DNA from 3 places in the Kitasatospora sp. NPDC056446 genome. Region 1 is predicted to be linked to each of the others. Evidence: riboswitches for the same ligand, from Rfam matches in the RefSeq annotation. Region 1 holds a riboswitch; each other region holds the start of a gene.

Region 1 (7,536 bases):
CCGGAGGCCTCCCGGCCGGGGTGGCGAATGGTCTGCACCGTCTCGGCGGCGGTCGCGTCGTCGCCGAGACGGATGACCGAGAGGACGCCGTCGTCGTAGTGGGCCGCGAAGAGGTGCGAACCGTCGGGGTGGATCGCGAGGTGGCAGGGGCCCGCGCCGCCGCTGGCGGTGGTGGCGGGCAGGCCGAGGACCCCGGTGCCGGGATCGATCGGGACGGACAGGACCTGCCCGGTCTCCTGCTCCAGGACGGCGTGCAGGACGGCGCGCGTCGGGTCGAGGGCCGCGTAGGAGGGCTGGTCGACCGGCACCGTGCCGACCAGGCTCATGGCGCCGGTGGCGTCGTACCGGACGGTGGACAGGCCCGCGCCGCGGGTGCCGGCCCGGGCGGCGCTGCCGATGACCAGCGAGCCGCCGGACGTCGTGGTCGGGAGGTGGTTCAAGGGTGCCTGCTCTCTGTCCACCGCTCGGCGAACGGTCCGTCAGGGGACGTCATCCGGGCGGCGCTGCCCGGGACCGGCATCCTACGGACGGCGGACTCGCCGAGTCGAACACCGGATCGTCGATCGGTCGGGTCAGCGGGTGTGGCTGCGGGGCCTGAGCGGGCTGCCGAGGAGCGCGGCCGCGGGGAGGGCCGGCCGCGGTCGGCGGACCGTCGGCAGCGGCCGGGGCGCGGGTCAGAGCCGTGCGGGGAGGTCGCGGCGGGACGGGACGGAGAGCTTGCGCAGCACCCTGGCCACGTGGTTCTCGACGGTCCTGGTGGACAGGTGCAGTGCGGCCGCGATCTGACGGTTGGTCAGGCCGTCGGCCGCGAGTCCGGCGACCTCCCGTTCGCGCGGGGAGAGCCCGGGATGGGCGGGCCGGCCGCGGCGCGGGGGCGCGAGGGCGCGCAGGCGGGAGCGGACCCGGGCGGCGTCGTGGGTGGCGCCGAGCCCGGTCAGCACGAGGAGGGCGTCGGTCAGCCGGTCGACGGAGTCGCGGTCGACGTCCTCGCTCTCACCCGTCGCCTCGGCGCAGCGGGCCGCGGCCTCCGCCGCCAAGGCGGACATGTACGGGCGGGGCAGCGCGGCGTAGGCGTCCGCGCCGGCGCGGTAGCCGGCCGCGGCACGCGCGAGGTCTCCGTCGTGCTCGGCCAGGGTGGCGCGGCACCACCGTCGGGCGGCCGCGGCGAGGGGCAGGTGCGGCGCGGCGGGGACCGCGAGGAGGTCCCGGGCCATCGTCCGGGCCGTGGCGGGGTCGCCGGCGCTCAGCGCCGCCGTGACGGCCCAGGGCGCCAGTTCCGCCGCCCAGGCCCAGACGCCCTTGCTCCGCAGCCGGCCCCAGGCCTGTGTCGCGTGCGTCCTGGCGTCGTCATGGTCGCCTCGGGCCAGGGCGAGGCGGACGAGGACGGTCGAGGAGAGCGCCGCCACCGGTGCCAGCTGCTGGTCCGGGTGCGGCGCCAGGTCGCCGGCCAGCCAGGCCCGGCACTGCGACCACTCGCCGCGGGCGAGGCACAGCGCGGCGAGGACGGTGCGTGCCTCGTGCCCGAGCACCGGGGTTCGCGCGGTGTCCGCCACCAGGTCGGCCGCCCGGTCGGCGAGGCCGCTCCAGCGGCCGGTGGCCCAGTCGAGGAGCAGCCGGATGCTGCGGATGCCGTGGGCGACGTGGGGACCGGCGTGGTGGCGTCCGGCCAGGGCCGCGCCGCGTTCGAGGAACGCCCGGCTGTCCTGGTAGCGGCCGAGCCACAGGGTGGCGTCGGCGGCGTTGCACAGGGCGCGGGCCCGGTGGCCGGCCGACGCGGCGTCGCCGTGGTCCCCGTTCCCGTTCCCGTTCCCCTCCTCGTCCTCGTCCTCGTGCCCGTCCTGGTTCTCGTCCGGTCGCGGGGCCGGGAGCGACTGTTCGGCCCCGGGGTCGCCGAGGGTCAGGAGCAGCCCGACGAGGTTGGCGTTGACGGCGGCCCGCAGGACGGGGTCGGTGGTGGCCGCCATCGCGGCGCCGGCCCGTCGCGCGCACTGCCGGTGCTCGGCGAGGGGGATGCCGGGCCAGTGCGGCATGGACATCGCGGCCAGGACGCGTGCGGCGAGGCCTGGTTCGTCGGGCAGGGTCCTGGCGGCGCGTTCCAGGTGCAGCCAGCTGTCGTGGTCCGGTGTCGTCGGGGCGCACAGCGACAGTCCCTGCAGCACCCGGGCCTGCGCGCGCAGCGGGCCGGGCAGGAGCGGGGCGCGGGTGAGGGTGTCGAGCAGGGCGCCGGCGTCCTGGAGGGTGAACCCGGCGAGGCGGCGCAGGGCCGTCGTGGCGAGCCTCGCGCGGGCGGGGCCGGGGATCCGGCGATCGGCGAGCAGGTCCTGGAGGAGCCGGGCGGCTTCGCGGTGCCGCCCGGCGGCGGCGTGGGTCTCGGCGGCGCGCTCGGCGGCCCGGAGCAGGCCGCGGCGGACCCCTGCCGCCAGGAGGTGCCCGGTGACCTGCGGCCAGGGGGCATCGGTGCGCCGCCTCAGTACCCGCGCCGCCCGGTGGTGCAGGTCGGCGCGTTCGGGGGCGGGCAGGCTCGCGGCCACGGCCCGGGCGGCGAGCGGTACGCGGAAGCCGTACCGCCGGGGGCCGAGGTCGGTCAGCACGGCGGTGGTGAGGGCGGCGAGGAGCGCGCGGCGGGCCGGCTCCGCCGCCAGACCGGTCAGGGCCGCCAACTCGGCCTCGGCGGCCGGTTCGTCGAGCACCGCCGCGGCGTGCACCAGCAGCCGGGCGTCCGACGGCAGGCCGGCGAGTCGGCCCAGCACGGTCTCGGCCAGGCGCGGCGGGGCGTCGAGCGCCTCGACGGCGTCCACGGTCGGCCCGTCCGGGGCGGTGCCCGCCAGGACGGGCAGGACGTCCACGAGCACCTGGGCGACACCGCCGGTGACCGCGTACAGCCGCTCGATCACGTCGTCCGGACAGCGGGCGCCCAGGGTCCGTTCGGCCAACTCCCGTGCCACCGGGGCCGGGAGCGGGCCGGTCCGGATCCGGAGGGCGGCGGCGCCGGGTGGGCAGGCGAGCGGCTCGCCCAGCAGGGGCCGGGCGGCGGGGAGGTCCTCGGGCCGCCAGGTGAGCACCAGGGCGCACCCGCTCGGCAGGGTGCGGGCCAGGCGCAGGATCCGGCTCCTGGTGCGCTCGTCGGCCCGGTGGACGTCCTCCACGACCAGCAGCGTCGGGGCGGCGGCCCTGGTCAGGGGGTCGAACACGCGGGCCAAGGCGTCGAAGGCGTGCCGCGCGCCGTCGTCGGACGGGTCGGCACAGGTCAGGGCCAGGCAACCGGATCCGGCCGGGTGGCGGCGGCGCAGTCCTTCCACGAGGTGCGACTTGCCGGTGCCGGCCGGGCCCTCCACCAGCAGGACCGTCCCGGGGCGGGCGGGGTCGCCGAGGGAACCGTGGAGCACGGTCCTCCAGGGGTCGTTCATACGCGCCTCCGCTCGTCCTGACGGTGTGTGCGGGGCTGCGCCCGCCCGCCGTCCGCGGCGGGGCCGGTGCTGTCCGGTCCGGTCCGGTGCGGGCGGGGGCGGGTGTGCGCTGGTGTGCCCACCCGTGAGGATGCCCGCCGTTCGGGGGCCGGACGCCCGCCCGATCCGCCAACGGGCCTTCCGGCTGGGCGGATTGATTGAGTATGGGTACTTCGGGCGGCCGGATTGTGTCGTGCCGGGGCCTGGCCCACGCTGATGGCCACCGCTCCGCCCGTCGGTGACCGGATCCCCCGTGCAACCGGTCCGGTCCCGGCGGGCGGCGGGCTGCCACCGCCGGCGGTTCCCCCACGACTCAGGAGTGTCATGAGCACGACATCTTCGTCCCGCTCGTCCGGCTCGTCCCGCTCGTCTCGTTCAATCCGTCCGTGCCGTCCGTCCGCGCTGAGGACGGCGGCCGCGGCCGCCGGCGTGTGCGCACTCGTCCTCGCCGGTACCGTCCTCGCCCCCGGCGCCCAGGCGGCCCCGGTCTCGGCGCAGGCCCCGTCCGCCGCCCACGCCGTTCGCCCGGCCGCCCCGCGGGCCGACGCACCGACGGGCGCCCCCGTGTCCGGCCGCGTTCTCGGCGACGCCGGCATCAGGCCGCAGGACCGGCCCGGCGTCCAGCGGTTCCGCGAGCTGCGCGCGGGCCTCGCCACGGAGGCGCGGCCCTCGGAGGCACGGCTCTCGGAGGCGGCCGCGAACCGCACCGCCCGGGAGCCGATCGCCGCCCAGACCCACCGGTGGTGGGGCACCGAGCTGGGCCCCGGCGGCAACACCGGCTTCGACGCCGTCATCGCCACCCACACCCTCGACGACACGCTGCGCCTGAGCGGCGCCAACGACTTCCTCTACGCCCCCACCACCAAGCCGCGCAGCAACTCCTGCATCGAGATGGTCACCGTCCACACCCGGGACAGCGCCCAGATATGGGCCTGGGACTGGTGCACCACCGACCCGGCCCAGGCGGTCGGCGCGACCGTCGACATCGACGCCGCCTTCCTCCGGAAGTACGGCGCCACCGTGAACGGCCGCTCCGCCTACAGCGTCGAGATCCAGCTCACCGACGCCCGGACCAACACCTGGAGTGCGTCCTTCTACAACGTCGCCACCAGCACCTGGGACCCGTTCTTCACCAGCCGGGGCACCGACCAGACCGGCCTCGACTACGGCTGGGACATGTTCGAGTACTACTCCGACCGGACGGCCGGCGGCAACGTGGGAGTCTGCCGGGACCTGAGCGGACGGGTCGTCGAGACCACCGGGCTGAAGGTCCGCACCCCCGCCACCGGCACCTGGAGCGACGCCGGCCCCTCCAGCTCGACCGTCTTCCCCGCCGCCACCATGAACCCGTCGGCCTACTTCTGCCCCGGCATCGCCGGCCGCATGACCGCGGCCTACAGCGCCTGGCAGGTGAGCGTCCGCTGAGCCGCCGGGCGGGACGGTGGCGCGAACCGGTCTCGGGGCAGGGAGCCGTACCCGGTGCTGCCGGTGCCCTCGCCGACCTCGCCGACCGCGCTGATCCACCGCGGTCGGGCCGCGCACCCGGTCTTCTCGCCCTTCGGGGTGCGGAGGCCGGGGCTCGGCGGGCGGCCGTGCCGCGACATGCCGACGCCGGCCGGCCCCTGGACGGGGTGGCCGGCGCCGGTGGGCCGGAGCGGAGCGAATTCACGTCACAGAAAATTCGATGGCGACCAAAGTGATCCGGGGACTTGCGGCTATTCGGCCGGGCGAATTTCCGTTCGGGGACCGCTCCGCCGGATCGTCAGAGGATTCGGATGGAGTTGACCTTCGGCGGGTGGTTCGGGAACGTGATGTCGGTCCAGCGGTTGATCCTCACCGAGTCGCCGTTGTCGTCGGAGTAGACCAGGTCGTTGTTCCCCGTGGAGATTCGGTCGACCCACCAGCCGCCGAAGCCGATCGATCCCCCGTTCGCGTAGCAGTCGACGCTGTCACGGCCGTCGAGGTGCGACCAGATCTTCAGGAAGTCATTACGGCTCCCGTCACACGGGATGTGGTCGATGGCGAAGGCGTTGCCGGACGGCACGGCCACGGTGAGCGTGGCCGCCGCGGCGAAGGCCATGGCCATCGAGCTCACGACCTTCTTCGTCTTCGAGATCATGGATTCTCCTCAGTCGGATGAAATGTCGAATCGGAGTCCGCTTCGCAACGAGTTTCCGTTGCGTCGTGCTCGATCAGTATCCAGGCCGCCTTTGTGAGGGTCAATCGAACAAATCCTGACCTGACGTGTTATCGGTCATTTCCATCCGAACTTTCGGCTAGACGTGGGGCAGGTGGGGCTGGTCGGTCGCGAGTGGTTCCGGGGCCGGGTGGGCGGGCCGTCGACCGAAGGCCGCCCACGGGCCGCTCTGACGTGGGGTGATGGCCGGACCGCCGACCGCGTGCGACGGCTGTCGGGGGTGCCTGGCTGGGAGAGGGGGGGTGGGGCTGGCGAGTTTGCGCATGACGTGCACATGCCGCCAGGAGGGAGTGCGGCGGCGTCCGCGCGCCCCCAACGGACCGTCAGGGGTGGTGGGCCGGCCGTGGACCGGGGTGAAGCGTTCGGGCTTCCGCCTGCTCGTCCCGGCCCGGCCGAAACGGGGGCCGGGCCCGGGATCCCTTGACCCGCTGTTCGGGGGATCGCCATGATGGGCCGTCATGTCGTGACTCCGCCGACGGGGGAAGTCCGGTCCGAATCCGGCGCTGACCCGCAACGGTAGGCCGCCCGACCCCGCGTCGGCGGCGAGCCCGAGTACCCGTCGGCGGAGGTGTGTCACTCCCTCCTCCCGTCGTGGTCTGCGGGCCGGAGCCCGCCGGCCGTCGGCGCTCGCCGACGCCTTTCCGGGCCCCTGCGTCCAGGCCCGGAAAGGCATCCCATGCCCGCCGTTCGCCGCTCCCTCGGCCTGCTCGCGATACCCGCCCTCGCCCTCGCCACCCTGCTCCCGGCGGCGGCCACCGCCCACGCTGCCCCCGTTGCCGCGACCTCGTCCGCGACGGTCCGTCCTGACGCCGCCGCGGGCGGCTGGCTGGCCCGGCAGCTCGTCGAGGGTGACCACTTCGAGTCCGTCTTCAACGGGACCGCCTACCCCGACCAGGGCCTGACCATCGACGCCGTGCTGGCCTTCGCCGCCTCGCACGGCTCCGACCAGGCCGCCGCGAAGGCCACCGCCTGGCTGGCGAAGCCGGAGATCATCAGCGGCTACCTCGGCGACGGCACCAGCGAGGCCTACGCGGGCGCGACCGCCAAGCTGCTGCTGGCCGTCGAGGTCCGCGGCGGAGACCCGACGGCCTTCGGCGGCGTCGACCTGCCGGCCCGGCTGCGTTCGCTCCAGACCGCCGAGGGCCGGTTCTCGGACCGCTCGCAGTGGGGCGACTACAGCAACGCCTTCGGCCAGTCGCTGGCCCTGATCGCCCTGCACCGCACGCCCGGCGACGCCCCGGCGGCGGCCGTGGACTTCCTCGCGAACAGCCAGTGCGCGGACGGCGGCTTCCCGGTCGCCTTCGGCCAGGCCACCTGCGCCGGCGACGCGGACGCCACCGCGCTGGCCGTCCAGGCCCTCGCCGCCACCGGCCGCACCGCCAAGGCGAACAGCGGCCTGGGCTGGCTCGCCGCCCACCAGAACGCCGACGGCGGGTTCGCGGCCGCCGGGGCGACCGTCTCCAACGCCAACACCACGGGCCTGGCCACCCAGGCGCTGCTGGCCGGCGGGCGCTTCGGCGCCGGCCTCAAGGGGTGGGGCCGGCTGGTGAAGTTCCAGCAGGGCTGCGAGGCCGACCCCGCGGTGCGCGGCGCCGTCGCCTACGACGCCTCCGGCTTCAACGCGGGCAACGGCGCCCGGGCCACCGCGCAGGCCGTCCTCGGCCTCGCAGGCACCCCGCTGGCCACCCTCTCCGCCGCCGGGGCCCGCCCGGACGCGCCCACCCTGGCCTGCCCGGCCCCGGCTTCCCACTGACCCGCCGAAGCCCGACACCCAGAGGAGAGCTCCGATGACCGACACCCTCACTCCGGCGCGCCCGGTCCGCCGTACGCTCGGCTCGATCGCCGCGGCCGCCGCCCTCACCGCCGGTCTGCTCGGCGTCTCCGCCGTCCAGG
Region 2 (7,536 bases), on a different contig from region 1:
GCGAAGGAGGCGCAGGCGCACGGCCTGCTCGTCAGCCTCGCGGAGGAACTGGCCGACGAGGAGCTGGCGGAGCGCAGCCGGGAGCGGCTGCGCGAGCTGCGGGGGTAGCGGCCCGCCCCGGCTCGGTCAGGTCCAGGGCCCGGTCAGGGCTCGGCCGTGAACGAGACCCGGGTGCGCTGCTCCCCGGTGCGGACGGTGAGGCCGTGCTCGGTGAGGTCGGCCGGGTCGCCGCCGTCGGCGAGCCGGCAGGCGACGGCGGAGCCGAGCAGCAGCGGGTCGATGCCGGGGTCCGGGGCGCCCCAGCCCGGTTCGGCGCGGGCCTCCAGCAGCCGGCCGGTGTGCAGCCGCAGCAGGTGGCGGTCGGGGCCGAGGGCGGCCACCGCGACGGCGAGGCCGGGGAGTTCGGCGGCGGTGTCGGCGAGCCAGCGGGCGGCGGGGCGTTCGGCGTGGGCCTCGGTGCGGGCGAGGACCTCGGCCGTGTAGCGCAGGGCGTCGCCGGGGTGGTCGTCGGTCAGGGCGTGGAAGCCGCGCGGGGTGTGGTCGTGGGGGTCGAAGGGGTAGCGCCGCAGGCTGACCTCCGGGCCCTCGCTCCTGCCCTCGACCTCGTACGCGGTGGGCCGGTCGGTGTCCCCGGGGCAGGGGACGGGCCGGGGGTAGGGCGGCAGGGCCGGTTCGTCCCGGGGCTCGTCCAGCCGGTCCAGGAAGGAGTAGAGCAGCGGGCGCAGCAGCCGGGCGGATCCGCCGGGGTGGGCGAGTGCGCGGCCGGTGATCTCCCGGAGGTCGGCCGGCGCCTGGGCGAAGGCCAGTTCCAGCTGGGCGGCGAGGTCCCCGTCCGGGTCGAGCAGGGGTGCGGCCTGGCCGAAGGCGTAGCCGGGGGAGCGCGGGTCGAGTTCGGCGGCGCCGGTGGCGACGAGCAGGGTGCGGTGCTCCAGGGCGGCGCCGTAGACGGTGACCGAGCCGTGGTCGCCGATCACGCAGTCGGCGGCGACGAGCGCGGCCTGCCAGCCCTGGTGGGGCGGGATCAGGCGCAGGCCCATCCGCCGGGCGTCGTCGAGCAGGGCCCGGGGGTCGTGCCGGCTCCAGACGTTGGGGTGTAGGACGACGGCCACCGTGTACTCGTCGGCGGGCAGTTGGCGGACCAGCCGCTGGGGCAGCCGGGGGTGGCTGCCCAGTGACGAGTGCTCGCTCCAGGTGGAGCTGACGACGACGAGCCGTCGGCGGCCGGTGGCGCCGAGCGCGGCGCGGTAGGCGTCGCGGGAGCGCCGGCTGGCGAGCATCCGGTCGAAGCACGGGTCGCCGACCACCTGGGCGACGTCCAGTGCCTCCGGGCAGGAGGACCGAAGCCGGTCCAGCTGTTCGGGGTGGGAGAGGCCGAGGGCGTCCACGAACACCCGCCCGTGGTGGGTGAGTTCGTTGCGGGACAGGCCGGCGGAGCTGACCGTGTCGCCGGTGGACTCGGCCACCAGGCGGTTGTAGCCGGCGCCGTGCGGGAGGACGACCAGCCGGGCGTCCAGGCGGTGCATGGAGGAGTGGACGGCACAGGCGACGGCCAGGTCGAAGGGGAGGCGGACGGCGTCCTCCCAGTCCAGGACGGTGTAGCCGGGCAGGTCGTGCAGGTAGTCGTCCAGGGCGCGGTCGGCGAAGACGGAGCCGGGGTTGACGGTGAAGTACCGCTCGATGCCGGCCGGGCTCAGCAGGGCGAGGACGTCCAGGACCCGGGTGGCCGAGGTGAGGGTGCGGGCGACCGCCAGCACGCGGGCCTTGACCGGGTCGGTGTTCCATCGGTCGGCGGGCCAGGCGTGGGGGTGGGACGGCACAGCATGATCGTACTCACCCGGGGTGCGCGCCGGGCGCTGTTCCCCGAGTGTCGGTCAGCCGGCCGCGGCGGTGGGCTCGTGGTGCTCGCCGGCGGCGCATTCGTCGAGGAGGGGGCGCATGCTCTCGTCCACGAGCCGGTAGCGCACCACACGGCCGTCCTTGTCGCCGGTGACCACGCCGGCCGTGCGCAGCAGCCGCAGGGCCTGGGAGACGGCGGGGTCGCGCATGCCGGTGGCGACCGCGAGGTCGGTGACGGCGAGCGGGCCGGCCCGGTGGAGGGCGAGCAGCAGGGCGAGCCGCCCGGGGTCGGCGAGCAGGGAGAACCGCTCGGCCCAGGACCGGACGTGCGCGGTGTCGCCGATCGCGGCGATGGCCTCGCAGACCCGGTGTCCGTCGATGGTGCGGTGGCCCGCGCGTTCGGCCGGTACGAGATGCATGTCCGCATTCTCGCAGGAGCGGGGCTGTGATCCTGGACACCTGCGCAGGTGCGCAGCCTTGCACGGGTCGGGCGCGGCCCCTACGGTGTTCCCCGCCGTGGTGCTCGGGAAGACCGGTGACGGACCCCCAGGGGTCCAAGTCCGGAGCGGCCCTCGCCACTGTGATCGGGTCAGTTCCTTCGTCCGCGAGGGAACGCCGTCCGTGTCCACGACGCCACTGGGTGCCCCGCGCACCTGGGAAGGCGGACTCGGACGTCCCGTAAGCCAGGAGACCGGCCACGGCACTTCACGACGTCATTCCACGAGGTGTTGGAGCGTGATCCGGACATGACCCTGCCCGAAACCGTCGCCGCGGACGCGAAAGCGGTGCCGTCGGCGCTGCCCGCCTTCAGATGGAAGCGCGAGGACACCCTGCGCACCGCCGGATTGATGGGGGTGATCCTGGCCATGCACGTGGTGGCCTTCGGGACGCTCGTCTTCCTGGTGGCCCCCGAGGGGTACACGGTCGGCACCCAGGTCTTCGGGGTGGGCCTGGGCATCACCGCGTACACCCTCGGGATGCGGCACGCCTTCGACGCCGACCACATCGCGGTGATCGACAACACCACCCGCAAGCTGATGGCGGACGGCAAGCGGCCGGTCTCGGTGGGCTTCTGGTTCGCGCTCGGGCACTCCTCGATGGTGGTCATCATGGCCGCCCTGGTGGCGGGCGGCGCGCAGCTGGCGAACACGCTGATGGACGACGAGTCGGCCACCCACAAGTGGCTCGGGCTGGTCGGCACCACGGCCTCCGGCGCCTTCCTCTACCTGATCGGCGCGCTCAACCTGGCGGCGCTGTTCGGCATCCTCAAGGTGTTCCGCTCGATGCGGGCCGGGAAGTTCGACGAGGCGGAGCTGGAGGCGCACCTGGACTCGCGCGGCTTCATGGCCCGGGTGCTGAACCGGGCGACCCGCTCGATCACCCGGCCCGGGCAGATGTTCCCGGTCGGCATGGTGCTGGGGCTGGGCTTCGACACCGCGACCGAGGTCACCCTGATGGTGATGGCCGGCTCGGGCGCGGCCGCCGGGCTGCCCTGGTACGCGATCGTCTGCCTGCCGCTGCTGTTCGCGGCCGGGATGAGCCTGTTCGACACCCTGGACGGGACGTTCATGAACTTCGCGTACCAGTGGGCCTTCTCCAACCCGGTGCGCAAGGTCTACTACAACCTGACCATCACCGGGCTGTCGATCGCGGTGGCCTTCATCATCGGCACCATCGAGCTGGTCGGGGTGCTGCACGAGAAGTTCGACCTGACCGACCCGGTGACCGGCTGGATCGCGAACATCTCGCTGGACAACGTCGGCTACGCGATCGCCGGGCTGTTCGTGGTGGTCTGGGCGCTGGCGATCGGCTACTGGAAGCTCGCCAAGGTCGAGAAGCGCTGGGTGCCCGAAGGGTCGTGAGCGCGTCCCCGCGGAACGGCGCCTCCCCGGCCGGGGAGGCGCCGTTCCGGCGTTCAGCGCTCTTCGCGGAAGTCGACGTGCCGGCCCGCGACCGGGTCGTACTTGCGCAGGACGATGCGGTCCGGGTCGTTGCGGCGGTTCTTGCGGGTCACGTACGTGAACCCGGTGCCGGCGGTGGAGCGGAGCTTGATCACGGGGCGCAGTTCGCTGCGGGCCATGGGGTGTCCTCCTGGGGCCTGGGGTGCTGGGTCGGGTGCTGGACCGGAACCGTACACCGAAATGGAATTCATTTTCATCTGGTGTAACGTGAGCCCTGTCCCCGCCCATTCCCGGACGCCAGGGAGCACCCATGTCCGCCCACTGCCAACTCACCGGCCGCCGCCCCGGGTTCGGCAACGCGATCTCGCACTCGCACCGCCGCACCAGCCGCCGCTTCGACCCCAACATCCAGCGCAAGCGCTACTGGCTGCCCGGCGAGGGCCGCTACGTCCGGCTCACGCTGAGCGCCAAGGGCATCCGCACCGTCGACTCGATCGGCGTCGCCGCCGCCGTCGCCCGCATCCGGGCCCGGGGGGAGAAGGTCTGATGGCCAAGCGGAGCAAGATCGTCAAGAACGAGCGGCGGCGCGCGATCGTCGCGCGGTACGCGCGGCGCCGGGCCGAACTCAAGCGCACCATCGCCCACCCCGGCACCGCCGCCGCCGAACGGGCCGCCGCACAGGCCGAACTCGCCCGCCAACCACGGGACGCCAGTGCCACCCGGATCCGCAACCGGGACGCCGTGGACGGCCGCCCCCGCGGCTACCTGCGCGCCTTCGGCCTCTCCCGGATCAACCTGCGCGGGCAGGCCCACGCCGGGTACCTGCCGGGCGTCCGCAAGGCGAGCTGGTGAGCGGGGTGTCCGGCTCGCCGGACGGGATCAAGCTGCCGGTGGTCGTCGTCGCCGGCCTGCACGCCGACGAACGCCGGGCCGCCGTACGGGAACTGGCCGCCGCCGCGGTGGACGCGGTGGTGCTGCGGCACGACCTGCGGGACGCCTCGCTCGGCCTGGTCCACCGCGAACTCCTGGACGCGGCAGGGCCGTTCGACGTGGACGACGTGCCGCTCGCCAACGACTGCCCGTGCTGCGCCCTGCGCGAGGACCTGCTGCCCCGGCTGCTGGAGATCGCCGACGAGGGCCGGTACGGTCTCGCGATCGTCGAGCTGTGGGGCGGCAGCGACCCGCACCCGGCCGTCGAGGTGATCGCCGCGGGGGAGGTGGACGGGCGGCGACTCGCGGACGCGGTCGAACTGGCGGGCGTGGTCACCGCCGTCGACCCGGACCGGCTGGTCGGCGAACTCTCCGTCCCCGACGACCTGGCCGAGCACGGACAGCACACCGCCGCCCGGGACGAACGCACCCGCGCGGAGGCGCTCGCCCACCAGATCGAGTACGCCACCACCCTCGCCGTGCCGCGCGCCACGGCGCACGCGCCGGGGCTCGCACTGCTGCGCCAGCTCCACGCCCCCGCCCGGGTCGTCCGGCTCGGCACCGGCACGCTCACCCGGGCCGCGCTCGGCGGCTTCGACGTCGCCGCCGCCCGGGACCGGGTCAACCCGGCGATCGCGCTGCTGCCGCAGGAACGGGACGAGGCGGGCGTCGCCACCCTGGTGTGGGAGCGCCGCAGGCCGCTGCACCCGGAGCGGCTGCACCGGGCGCTGGAACTGCTCGTCCCGGCGGCGCAGCGCAGCCGCGGCAGGTTCTGGCTGGCCAACCGGCCCGAACTGATGCTGGCCTGGGACGCGGCCGGGGCGAACCTCGCGGTCGAGGAGTGCGGGCCCTGGCTCACCGCCCTGCCCGACGCGGCCTGGGACCTCTACCCGCCCGCGCGCCGGGCCGCCGCCGCCCTGGACTGGCACCCCCTGCACGGCGATCGGGTCCAGCAGCTCAGCTTCACCGCCGAGGGGCTGGACGCCGACGGCATCACCGCCCTGCTGGACTCCTGCCTGCTCACCGACGCCGAACTCGCCGCCGGCGAACCCGGCTGGAAGGCCCTGCCCGACGCCTTCCGGGACCTGCTCGACCCCGTCCACTGACCCGACCCCGACCCCGACCCCGACCCCGACCCCGACCACTGACCCGACCCCGACCACCGAACGGAGCTCCCGCGTCATGCGCGACCGAACCGCCCCGCCGAGGAACCGGCCCAATCCGCTGATCGCGGCGGGCATCGAGTACATCGACTACAAGGACACCGACCTGCTGCGCCGCTTCGTCTCCGACCGGGGCAAGATCAGGAGCCGCCGGGTCACCCGGCTCACCGCGCGGCAGCAGCGGGCGATGGCCCGGGCGATCAAGAACGCCCGTGAGACGGCCCTCCTCCCGTACCGTTCCGGCCCCACCCGATAGGAGTTCCCGATAGCCGTGCCCAAGCGCAAGACCTCCCGCAGCAACACCCGGCACCGCCGGGCCCAGTGGAAGGCGGCGCCGCCGAAGCTGGTCCCGATCACCCTCAACGGCCGCGAGATGCTGGTCCCGCAGAACCTCGTCCCGGCGTACCGGAGGGGGCTGCTCGACCCCGGCGAGTGACGGGAGGTGAGTCGGCGGCCCGCAGTGGCGGCCGGGTGTCACGGGACCGGTGACCGGAACCGGACGGTGGTGCGGGGCGCGCGGGGAAGCACCGGGGGGTCCTGTCGGGGGTGCTCGGCGGGCGGTTTGGGGTGCGGCTTCGTAGGCTCGACGCATGGCGGATGCGTACGCGGGGCGGCGGGAGCGGGTGAGGGAGCACTTCAGCGCGGCCGGGGCCGACGCGGCGCTGATCACCCGGGCGGCGAACGTGCGGTATCTGACGGGCTGCGCGCCCTGCGGCGCGACGCTGCTGCTGACCGGGGAGCGGGCGCTGCTGGCGCTGCCGGACGACCTGCCGCCGGACGACTCCGGGGAGCACCTGATCGCCCCGGACCTCGCCCGGCTGCCGGTGGCGGCGGGGGCGGACACCGCGCTGGCCGCCGCGGCCGCCGCGGCGGGCTTCGGGGTGTCGGGCCTGGCGGTGGAGGAGCACGACCTGACCGTCAGCCGGCACCGGGCGGTGGCTGGCCTGGCCGGGACGGCCCGGCTGGCCGACCTGGGACAGGTGGTGGAGCGGCTGCGGGTGGTCAAGGACGAGCACGAGATCGCCGATCTGCGGATCGCCGCCGAGATAGCCGACCAGGCGCTCGGCGAACTGCTGGAGTCGATCCTGGTCGGCCGCACCGAGCGGCACCTGGCGATGGAGCTGGAACGGCGGATGATCGACCACGGCGCCGACCGGGCGGCCTTCCCGGTCTCGGTCGGGACCGGCAGCCACTCCGGCCAGGCCGCCCACCAGCCGACCGACCGCCGGGTGGAGGAGGGCGACTTCCTGACCGTGGTGATGGGCGCCCAGTACCGCGGCTACGGAGTCTCCACCGCCCGCACCTTCGTGATCGGCGCGGCTCCCGCCCCCTGGCAGGTGGAGCTGCACCGGCTGGTCTTCCGCGCCCAGCGGGCCGGCCGGGAGGCGCTCGGACCAGGCGTGGAGCAGTGCGTGCCCGACCGGGTGGCCCGGCAGGTCCTGGAGTCGGCGGGCCACGCCGAGGCCTCCCCGCACCCGGTGGGCCACGGCATCGGGCTGGAGATCCGGGAGGCGCCGCGACTCGGTCCGTCGGACATGGGTAAACTGGACAGCCGCGTGCCGGTCACCGTCGGCCCAGGGGTCCACCTCCCGGGCAAGGGCGGCGTCCGGATCGAGGACACGCTCGTCGTGCGCCCCCTCGAAGAGGGCGGGCCCGAGCTGCTCACCATCACCACCAAGGAGCTCCTCGCCCTGTGACGGCGGCCC
Region 3 (7,536 bases), on a different contig from region 1:
TCCGAGGACTGAGCACACAGGGCCGCCGGTGACCGGACGGCCGCCCGGCGGGAAACCGGGCGGCCGTCGGTCCTACTCCTCCACCAGGAGCTTCTCCCGCAGCTGGGCCAGTGTCCGGGCGAGCAGCCGGGACACGTGCATCTGGGAGATCCCCACCTCGGCGGCGATCTGCGACTGGGTCATGTTGCGGAAGAACCGCAGCACCAGGATCTTCTGCTCCCGGGGCGGCAGTTGGGCCAGCAGCGGCTTGAGCGACTCGCGGTACTCGACGCCCTCCAGCGCCTCGTCGGTGGCGCCCAGGGTGTCCGCGACGGCCGGCGACTCGTCGTCGCTGTCCGGCACGTCCAGGGACAGCGTGGAGTACGCGTTGGCGGACTCCAGGCCCTCCAGGACGTCCTCCTCGGAGATCCCCAGGTGCTCGGCCAGCTCGTGCACCGTGGGGGAGCGGCCGTGCCGCTGGGAGAGCTCGCTGGTCGCGGTGGTGAGCGACAGCCGCAGCTCCTGGAGCCGGCGCGGCACCCGGACCGCCCAGCCCTTGTCACGGAAGTGCCGCTTGATCTCCCCGACGATGGTCGGCGTCGCGTAGGTGGAGAACTCGACCCCGCGCTCGTGGTCGAAGCGGTCCACCGACTTGATCAGGCCGATGGTGGCGACCTGGGTGAGGTCGTCCAGCGGCTCGCCCCGGTTGCGGAAGCGCCGGGCCAGGTGCTCGACCAGCGGGATGTGCATCCGCACCAGCTGGTTGCGAAGCTCGACCCGCTCCGGGGAGCCCTCGGGCAGGGCGGACAGCCGGACGAACAGCGCCCGGGCGGCCTCCCGGTCCGGGGCGCCGCTGCGGTGCACGACCTGGGCGGGCACGGCGCCCTGGAGCTCCGGCTCGGCCGCCGCCGGTGCCTGGTCCGCCGCCGGTACCTGGTCCGCCGGTTCGGGCGCGGGTACGGAGTCGGGCGTCGGCTCGGACGTCGGCTCGGTGGGGTGGCTCATCCGGTGGGCGTCCTTCGGGTGCGCTTCGTCGTTGGCGGCGAGGCCGGGAACGCTCGCCTGGGTCGGTACGGCAGGTCCCGCCGTCGCGAGGCCGGTACGGTCCAGATCACTCACGGCCATTCCCCCGTTCCGTTCCGGGAGCACCGGGGCCGGTGGCCCCGGAATCGTGTCGTTGGTCGTACCGCGCGGGGCGGTACCGGGAGCCGTCCGCCGGGCCCCCGGGCGGGGGAGCGGCGGACGGCCCTTGCGCGGGTGCTGCTCGGTGCTGCTCGGTCTGCGCGCTGCGGCTCGGCGCCCGCTAGTGGGAGCCTGACCCGCCGCGCTTCTTGTGCAGGCTGATCGACACGGTCTTGTCCTCTCCGACCGTGGAGTCGACCTCGCCGGCCAGGGCGGAGAGCACCGTCCAGGCGAAGGTGTCCCGTTCGGGAGCCTTGCCGTCGGTGGTGGGAGCGGAGACTGTCACCTTCAACGAGTCGCCGACCAGCCGGAACTCGCAGGAGAGCACGGAGCCCGGCACCGCCTGCTGGAGCAGGATGGCGCAGGCCTCGTCGACCGCGATCCGCAGGTCTTCGATCTCGTCGAGGGTGAAGTCCAGCCGGGCCGCGAGCCCGGCCGTCGCTGTTCGGAGCACGGAGAGGTAGGCCCCCGCTGCGGGGAGCCGGACCTCCACGAAATCCTGAACACCGAGATCGCCGTCGATCTGGGACACCCTTGCCTCCTGGGTGACGCGCTGTGCTGTCTTGGTACCCCGCTTGTTACCCCGGTTGCCGCCTCGCGAAGAGGCGCCGGGGTCGCGGATCCGCCGTCGTTCTGCCGTCCGCGTCCCAGGTTCGGGAGTTACTGATGGTAAGGCATTGCGACGCAGGGTGGCAGACCCTTTTCCGGACCCGGTCGGTCCGTTCAGTGCCGGTCGGCGGCGGCGGCCGCCTCGGCGAGCGCCGAGTCGGTGAGCCGGTAGACCGTCCACTCGTCCATCGGCACCGCGCCGATCGACTTGTAGAAGTCGATCGAGGGCTTGTTCCAGTCCAGCACCGACCACTCGACCCGGGAGTAGCCGCGCTCGACGGCGATCCGGGCGAGCTCCAGCAGCAGGGCCTTGCCGTGGCCCCCGCCGCGCGCCTGCGGGCGGACGTACAGGTCCTCCAGGTAGATCCCGTGGGTGCCGCGCCAGGTCGAGAAGTTGCGGAACCAGAGCGCGAAGCCGACCGGTTCGCCGGTCGCGTCGTCCTCGGCGATCAGGCCGAACACGGCGGGCTCGGCGCCGAACAGGGCGTCGTGCAGCTGCTCCTCGGTGGCCACGGCCTCGTGCGCGGCCTTCTCGTACTCGGCCAGTTCGCGGATCATGGCGTGGACGACGGGGACGTCGGTGGCGACGGCGGTGCGGATCATGCCGCGAGCCTACTGCTCGGGCCGGGTCTCGTCCCAGGCCTGGACGGAGGTCTGGTCGACGATCCGCCCGTCCCGCAGGTCGGCCACGGAGGCGGACAGCACCCGGACGCCGTCCGGGTAGCGGCAGGACTCCAGGAAGGCGACGTGGTCGTCCTGGACGACCACCCGCTCCAGCCGGTGGGTCGTCTCGCGGCCGTAGGCCTCGCCCAGCATGGTGCCGATCTCCTCCCGGCCGCGCACCACCAGGGGGTGGCTGGGCTGGGTCTTGCGGTCGACCACGCGCAGTTCGGCGTCCTCCGCGTAGAGCGCCAGGAGGGCGTCGGCGTCGGCGTGCTCGATGCCCTCGCGCAGGGCGCGGGCGTCGAAGGCGGCGGTGGCTGCCGTGGTGGTCATGTCTCGCTCCTCCGGTCGGGGTTCCGTAGGCTCGTACGACGAGCCTACGCCCGGCGCCGTCGACCGGAGGAGGAGCGGGCACCGGGCCGGTCAGCGGGGCGGCACGGTGCGCAGGTAGTCGGCCAGGGCGACGATCGCGGCGGGGTTGCGCGGGCTCTCGACCAGGTCGGCGTAGTCCAGGACGAAGATCCGGTCGTTCCGGACCGCGGCGACGTTCGCCAGCGGCGGGAAGGACTTGAGGAACCTGCGCTTCTCCTCGGCGTCCGGCGTCGAGTAGTCGTTGATGACGATCACCTCGGGGTCGCGCTGCACCACGCTCTCCCAGCCGGCGGTGACCCAGCTGTCGGCGACGTCGCCCATGATGTTGGCCCCGCCGGCCTGGGCGATGATCCGGTCCGCGGCGGCGAACTTCCCGGCGGTGTACGGCTTGTCCTGCCCGCTGTCGTACAGGAAGACGGACGGGCGGTGCCCGGGCTGCGGGACGGCGGCGATCCGGGCCCTGGAGTCGGCGATCAGCCGGTCGGCGCGGTCCTTGACGTCGAAGATCTCGCCGAGGTTGGCGAGGTCGGTGTAGAGCGCGTCCAGCGGGTCCATCACGCCGCGCTCGGCGCCCTTGCCGCTGCGGCAGGACTCGCTCAGTACGTACGAGTCGATGCCGAGCGCCTTGAACGCCTGCGGGGTGACGCCGCCGCCCTCGTCGAAGCCGTAGTGCCAGCCGGCGAAGACCAGGTCGGCCCTGGCGTCGAGGGCGATCTCCTTGGTGAGCACCTTCTTGGAGAGCCAGGCGGTCTGCTGGTAGCCGTCCTTCCACGGCACCAGGTCGACCCGGCCCTTGTCGTCGGGCATGACGTAGCCGGCCATCCGGTCGGCGAGGCCGAGCGAGAGCATCAGCTCGGTGATGTTGACGTCGTTGGTGACCACCCGGGCGGGCTTGCGGGCGAAGGTCAGTTCGTCGCCGCAGTTCCGTACGGTCACCGGGTAGTGGGCGGAGACGGTGGCGTCCTCCCGCGGGGCGATCTCGGCGCCGCAGGCGGTGAGTCCGAGGACGAGCAGGGCGGCGGTGGCAACGGCCTTGGTGCGCACGGTGGTTCCTCTTCGGGACAGACGTGGGGACAAACGGGCGGCGGGCGGGCGGCGGACGGGCGGCGGACGTGGGGGCGGACGGGGCGGCGGGCGCCGGGCTCAGGCGCCGGGGGAGTCGAGGCGGTCGAAGAGCAGCTGGAGGGCCCCGGTCCCCGGGTGCCGCACCGGGGTGGCCCGGACGCCGAACACCTCGGCCAGCAGGTCGGGCCGGAGCACCTCGCCGGGCGGCCCGGAGGCGACGATCCGGCCGGCCCGCAGCACGTACAGCAGGTCGCAGTGGCCTGCCGCCAGGTTGAGGTCGTGCAGCGCGGTGAGCACCGTCGGGCCGGCCTCGCGGGCCAGCGCCAGCACCTCCAACTGGTGGGCGATGTCGAGGTGGTTGGTGGGTTCGTCCAGCACCAGCAGCCGCGGCTCCTGGACGAGGGCGCGGGCGAACAGCACCCGCTGCTTCTCGCCCCCGGACAGGCTCAGGAAGCCCCGTTCGGCGAGGTGCCCGGCCCGGACCTTGCGCAGCGCCTCGGCGCAGCGCCGCGCGTCCCCCTCGGCCGGGGCGCCGAAGCCCCGGCGGTGCGGCAGCCGGCCCATGGCGACCACCTCGGCCACCGTGAAGTCGAACTCGGCGGAGTGCTCCTGGGAGAGCGCGGCCACCCGCCGGGCGGTCTCGCGCGCGGTGAGCGCGCGCAGGTCGTCGCCGTCCAGCCGGACGGCCCCGCCGGTCGGCCGCAGCACCCGGTAGACGCAGCGCAGCAGGGTCGACTTGCCGCTGCCGTTCGGTCCGACCAGTCCGACCACCTGTCCGGCGGCGGCGTTCAGGCTCACCTCGTGGACCAGCCGGGCGCCGGCCAGTTCCACCGAGACGGCGTCGACGGCGAGGTCCTCGGCCTTCGCCGGGCCGGTCACCGGGGGCCTCCGAGGGCGTGGCCGCGGCGGCGCATCATCAGCAGGAAGGCGGGCACGCCGAGGACGGCGGTGAACACCCCGACGGGCAGCTCGGCGGGCGCCAGCAGGGTGCGGGAGGCGATGTCCACCCAGACCAGAAGCAGCGCCCCGGCGAGCGGCGCGACCAGCAGCACCCGGCGGTGCCCGGCGCCGACCAGCATCCGTGCCAGGTGCGGCACCAGCAGCCCGACGAAGCCGATCGCGCCGCTGACCGCGACGACCGTGCCGGTGACGGCGGCGGTCACCACGAACAGTTCGCGGCGCAGCCGGTCCGGGTCCACGCCGAGCGAGGCGGAGGTCTCGTCACCCATGGCGAGGGCGTCCAGCCGGCCGGCCGCGCAGGCCAGGTGGGCGAGTCCGGCCAGGACGGTGCAGGCCGCGATCGGCACCGAGCCCCAGGTGGCGCCGCCGAGGCTGCCGAGCAGCCACATCATGGCGCCCCGGGCGGCTTCGCCGCGGTCGGCGGCGAAGACCATCAGGGTGGTGACGGCGGAGAAGCCGTAGGAGAGGGCGGTGCCGGTGAGCACCAGCCGCAGCGGGGTGAGCCCGAACGCGGTGCGGGCGGCGAGGTAGACCAGCACCATGGCGAGCAGCGCGGAGCCGAACGCGGAGGCGGAGACCGCCCACACCCCGAGCGAGGCGAAGGCGCCGAACAGCATGACGGCGTTGGCCCCGACGGCGGCGCCGGAGGAGATGCCGAGGACGAAGGGGTCGGCGAGGGCGTTGCGCACCAGCGCCTGGACGGCGACCCCGGTGGCGGCGAGCCCGGCGCCGACCACGGCGGCCAGGACGGTGCGCGGCAGCCGGATCTCCCAGACGATCGCGTACGCGGCGGCTTCGTCCGCGTCCAGCCGACCGCCCGTCAGCCCGGCGGCCAGCAGCCGCAGGACGTGGGGGAGGCCGATCCCGGAGGAGCCGAACGCGACCCCGCAGACCAGGGAGGCCAGCAGGGCGGCGGCGAGGCCGAGGGCGAGCGGGAGAGCGGGTATTCGGCGGGCGGGCGGGCCGACCGCACGGTTCGCGGGTGCGCGGTTCACGGGTGCGCCTTGCCTCGGGCCGAGGGTGCGCCGGGGCGGCCGCCGGCCGCGGGCGTGCCGGAGCGCCGGTCCCCTCGCAGTCCGCGGCGAGTCGTCGGGATTCCGGCGGCCGAGGGCGATCGGGCTGGCGGGACCGTACGGGGACGGGCCTGCTCACCGTTGCGGGTCAGCGCCGGACTCTCACCGGACTTCCCCCTCGGACGCCCTGGCAGCATAACAGCCACTCAGGGCAGGCAACCCTTACCGGGGTCGGGTCGGGGTAGGGCGGGACGCGGACGCGGACGCACGACCGCCCCCGTCCGACGGGTGCGGACGGGGGCGGCCGGGTGGCGACGCGTCAGGCTCAGGCCTGCTTGGTCTCCCAGAAGATCTTGTCGACCTCGGCGATCAGGTCCAGCAGGGCCTGGCCGGTGGCGGGGTCGGTGGACGCCTTGGCGGCCGAGGCGGCCTTCAGGGTGTCGTTGATCAGCTGGTGCAGCTGCGGGTACTTCTCGAAGTGCGGGGCCTTGAAGTAGTCGCTCCACAGCACCGAGATGTGGTGCTTGACGGCCTCGGCGCGCTGCTCCTTGATGATGATGGCGCGGGCGCGGAAGTGCGCGTCCTCGTTGGCCTGGTACTTCTCCTGGGTGGCCTTGACGGACTCGGCTTCGAGCCGGGCCTGCGCCGGGTCGTACACGCCGCAGGGCAGGTCGCAGTGGGCGTGGGCGGTGGCGCGCGGTGCAAACAGGCGAGAGAACATGGGAGTCCTTCCTTGGATCGTCTTCCCGCGCCCGAGATTACCCTTCCGCCCCGGCGGTTTCGCGATCGGGCGGTGGGCGTAGGGCGAAAGGCGGAGCCGGAACCGGGGTGATCCGGGCATCGGGGAGGTGACGGTCCGTACGGCAGACTGGGGTCGGGCCGGTGCGGAGGAGGAGTCGTGGCGCGGAGCGCGGAACCGGGGGGCGCGGAACGGGCGGGCGGCGGTGTGCTGCCGTTCGGCACCGTGGACGTGGCGGGGCCGTCGATGGTGCCGACCCTGCGCGAGGGCGACCGGCTGCTGGTGCGGTACGGCGCGCCGATCCGGCCGGGTGCGGTGGTGCTCTTCCGGCACCCCTTCCAGCAGGATCTGCTGGTGGTGAAGCGGGCCGTCGAACGGCGGGCCGGGGGCTGGTGGCTGCTGTCGGACAACCGGCCGGTGGACAGCGACAGCCGCAGCTACGGCGCGGTCCCGGACGAGCTGGTGCTGGGCCGGGTGCTGCTGCGGCTGGGCCCCGGGCCGGCCTGGCTGGCGCCGGGCCGCCGGCTGGAGCGGCTGCTGCTGACCCCGCGGCTGGCCCGGGTGCCGGGCCTGGCCCGCCGCTTCGGCGTCCGGGTGGAGGAGCTCTGAAGGCCCGGTCCGGCCGGGCCCGAAGAGTGAGGCCCTAGCCGCCGGTGCCCAGCGCGGCCTCCGCCTCCTGGCGCTTGCGGGCCCGGTAGGCGGCGACGTTGGCCCGGGTCGCGCAGCGGTCCGAGCAGTACCGGCGGGAGCGGTTGGTCGAGGTGTCCAGGTAGGCGTTGCGGCAGGGCGCGGCCTGGCAGATGCCGAGCCGGTCGGCGCCCAGGGAGGTCAGGTGGATGGCCAGGCCCATGCAGGCGACGGCGCTGAAGTGGGCGGTGGCGGTGGGCGAGTTGTCGGCCAGGTGCAGGTGCCAGCGCGGCCGGCCGGCGTCGTCCAGGTAGTCGTGCCCGGAGA

What was found. Region 1 has a riboswitch for cobalamin ahead of ACFQ6N_RS14145 (peptidase). Riboswitches for the same ligand answer to the same signal wherever they lie in the genome.
Region 2: linked by a shared signal. The riboswitch ahead of ACFQ6N_RS13565 (HoxN/HupN/NixA family nickel/cobalt transporter) and the one ahead of ACFQ6N_RS14145 (peptidase) in region 1 are both predicted to bind cobalamin.
Region 3: linked by a shared signal. The riboswitch ahead of ACFQ6N_RS04800 (FecCD family ABC transporter permease) and the one ahead of ACFQ6N_RS14145 (peptidase) in region 1 are both predicted to bind cobalamin.

The regions. Positions count from the first base shown of each region.
Region 1 is NZ_JBHTRF010000018.1:98,067-105,602, reverse strand. It holds gene ACFQ6N_RS14165 (lactonase family protein) at 1-440, opposite strand, end outside; gene ACFQ6N_RS14160 (LuxR C-terminal-related transcriptional regulator) at 675-3,407, opposite strand; gene ACFQ6N_RS14155 (hypothetical protein) at 3,876-4,871, shown strand; gene ACFQ6N_RS14150 (beta/gamma crystallin domain-containing protein) at 5,209-5,565, opposite strand; cobalamin riboswitch at 6,100-6,222, shown strand; gene ACFQ6N_RS14145 (peptidase) at 6,320-7,396, shown strand; gene ACFQ6N_RS14140 (flagellar hook-length control protein FliK) at 7,431-7,536, shown strand, end outside.
Region 2 is NZ_JBHTRF010000017.1:121,101-128,636, forward strand. It holds gene ACFQ6N_RS13550 (AAA family ATPase) at 1-108, shown strand, start outside; gene ACFQ6N_RS13555 (hypothetical protein) at 144-1,817, opposite strand; gene ACFQ6N_RS13560 (ArsR/SmtB family transcription factor) at 1,872-2,255, opposite strand; cobalamin riboswitch at 2,337-2,551, shown strand; gene ACFQ6N_RS13565 (HoxN/HupN/NixA family nickel/cobalt transporter) at 2,583-3,698, shown strand; gene rpmG (50S ribosomal protein L33) at 3,752-3,916, opposite strand; gene rpmB (50S ribosomal protein L28) at 4,048-4,284, shown strand; gene rpsN (30S ribosomal protein S14) at 4,284-4,589, shown strand; gene ACFQ6N_RS13585 (CobW family GTP-binding protein) at 4,586-5,773, shown strand; gene rpsR (30S ribosomal protein S18) at 5,850-6,086, shown strand; gene rpmF (50S ribosomal protein L32) at 6,096-6,266, shown strand; gene ACFQ6N_RS13600 (aminopeptidase P family protein) at 6,421-7,527, shown strand.
Region 3 is NZ_JBHTRF010000005.1:388-7,923, reverse strand. It holds gene ACFQ6N_RS04835 (hypothetical protein) at 1-12, shown strand, start outside; gene ACFQ6N_RS04830 (SigB/SigF/SigG family RNA polymerase sigma factor) at 73-1,104, opposite strand; gene ACFQ6N_RS04825 (anti-sigma regulatory factor) at 1,283-1,693, opposite strand; gene ACFQ6N_RS04820 (GNAT family N-acetyltransferase) at 1,885-2,373, opposite strand; gene ACFQ6N_RS04815 (nuclear transport factor 2 family protein) at 2,383-2,766, opposite strand; gene ACFQ6N_RS04810 (ABC transporter substrate-binding protein) at 2,857-3,849, opposite strand; gene ACFQ6N_RS04805 (ABC transporter ATP-binding protein) at 3,949-4,749, opposite strand; gene ACFQ6N_RS04800 (FecCD family ABC transporter permease) at 4,746-5,825, opposite strand; cobalamin riboswitch at 5,918-6,062, opposite strand; gene sodN (superoxide dismutase, Ni) at 6,169-6,564, opposite strand; gene sodX (nickel-type superoxide dismutase maturation protease) at 6,829-7,191, shown strand; gene ACFQ6N_RS04785 (CGNR zinc finger domain-containing protein) at 7,226-7,536, opposite strand, start outside.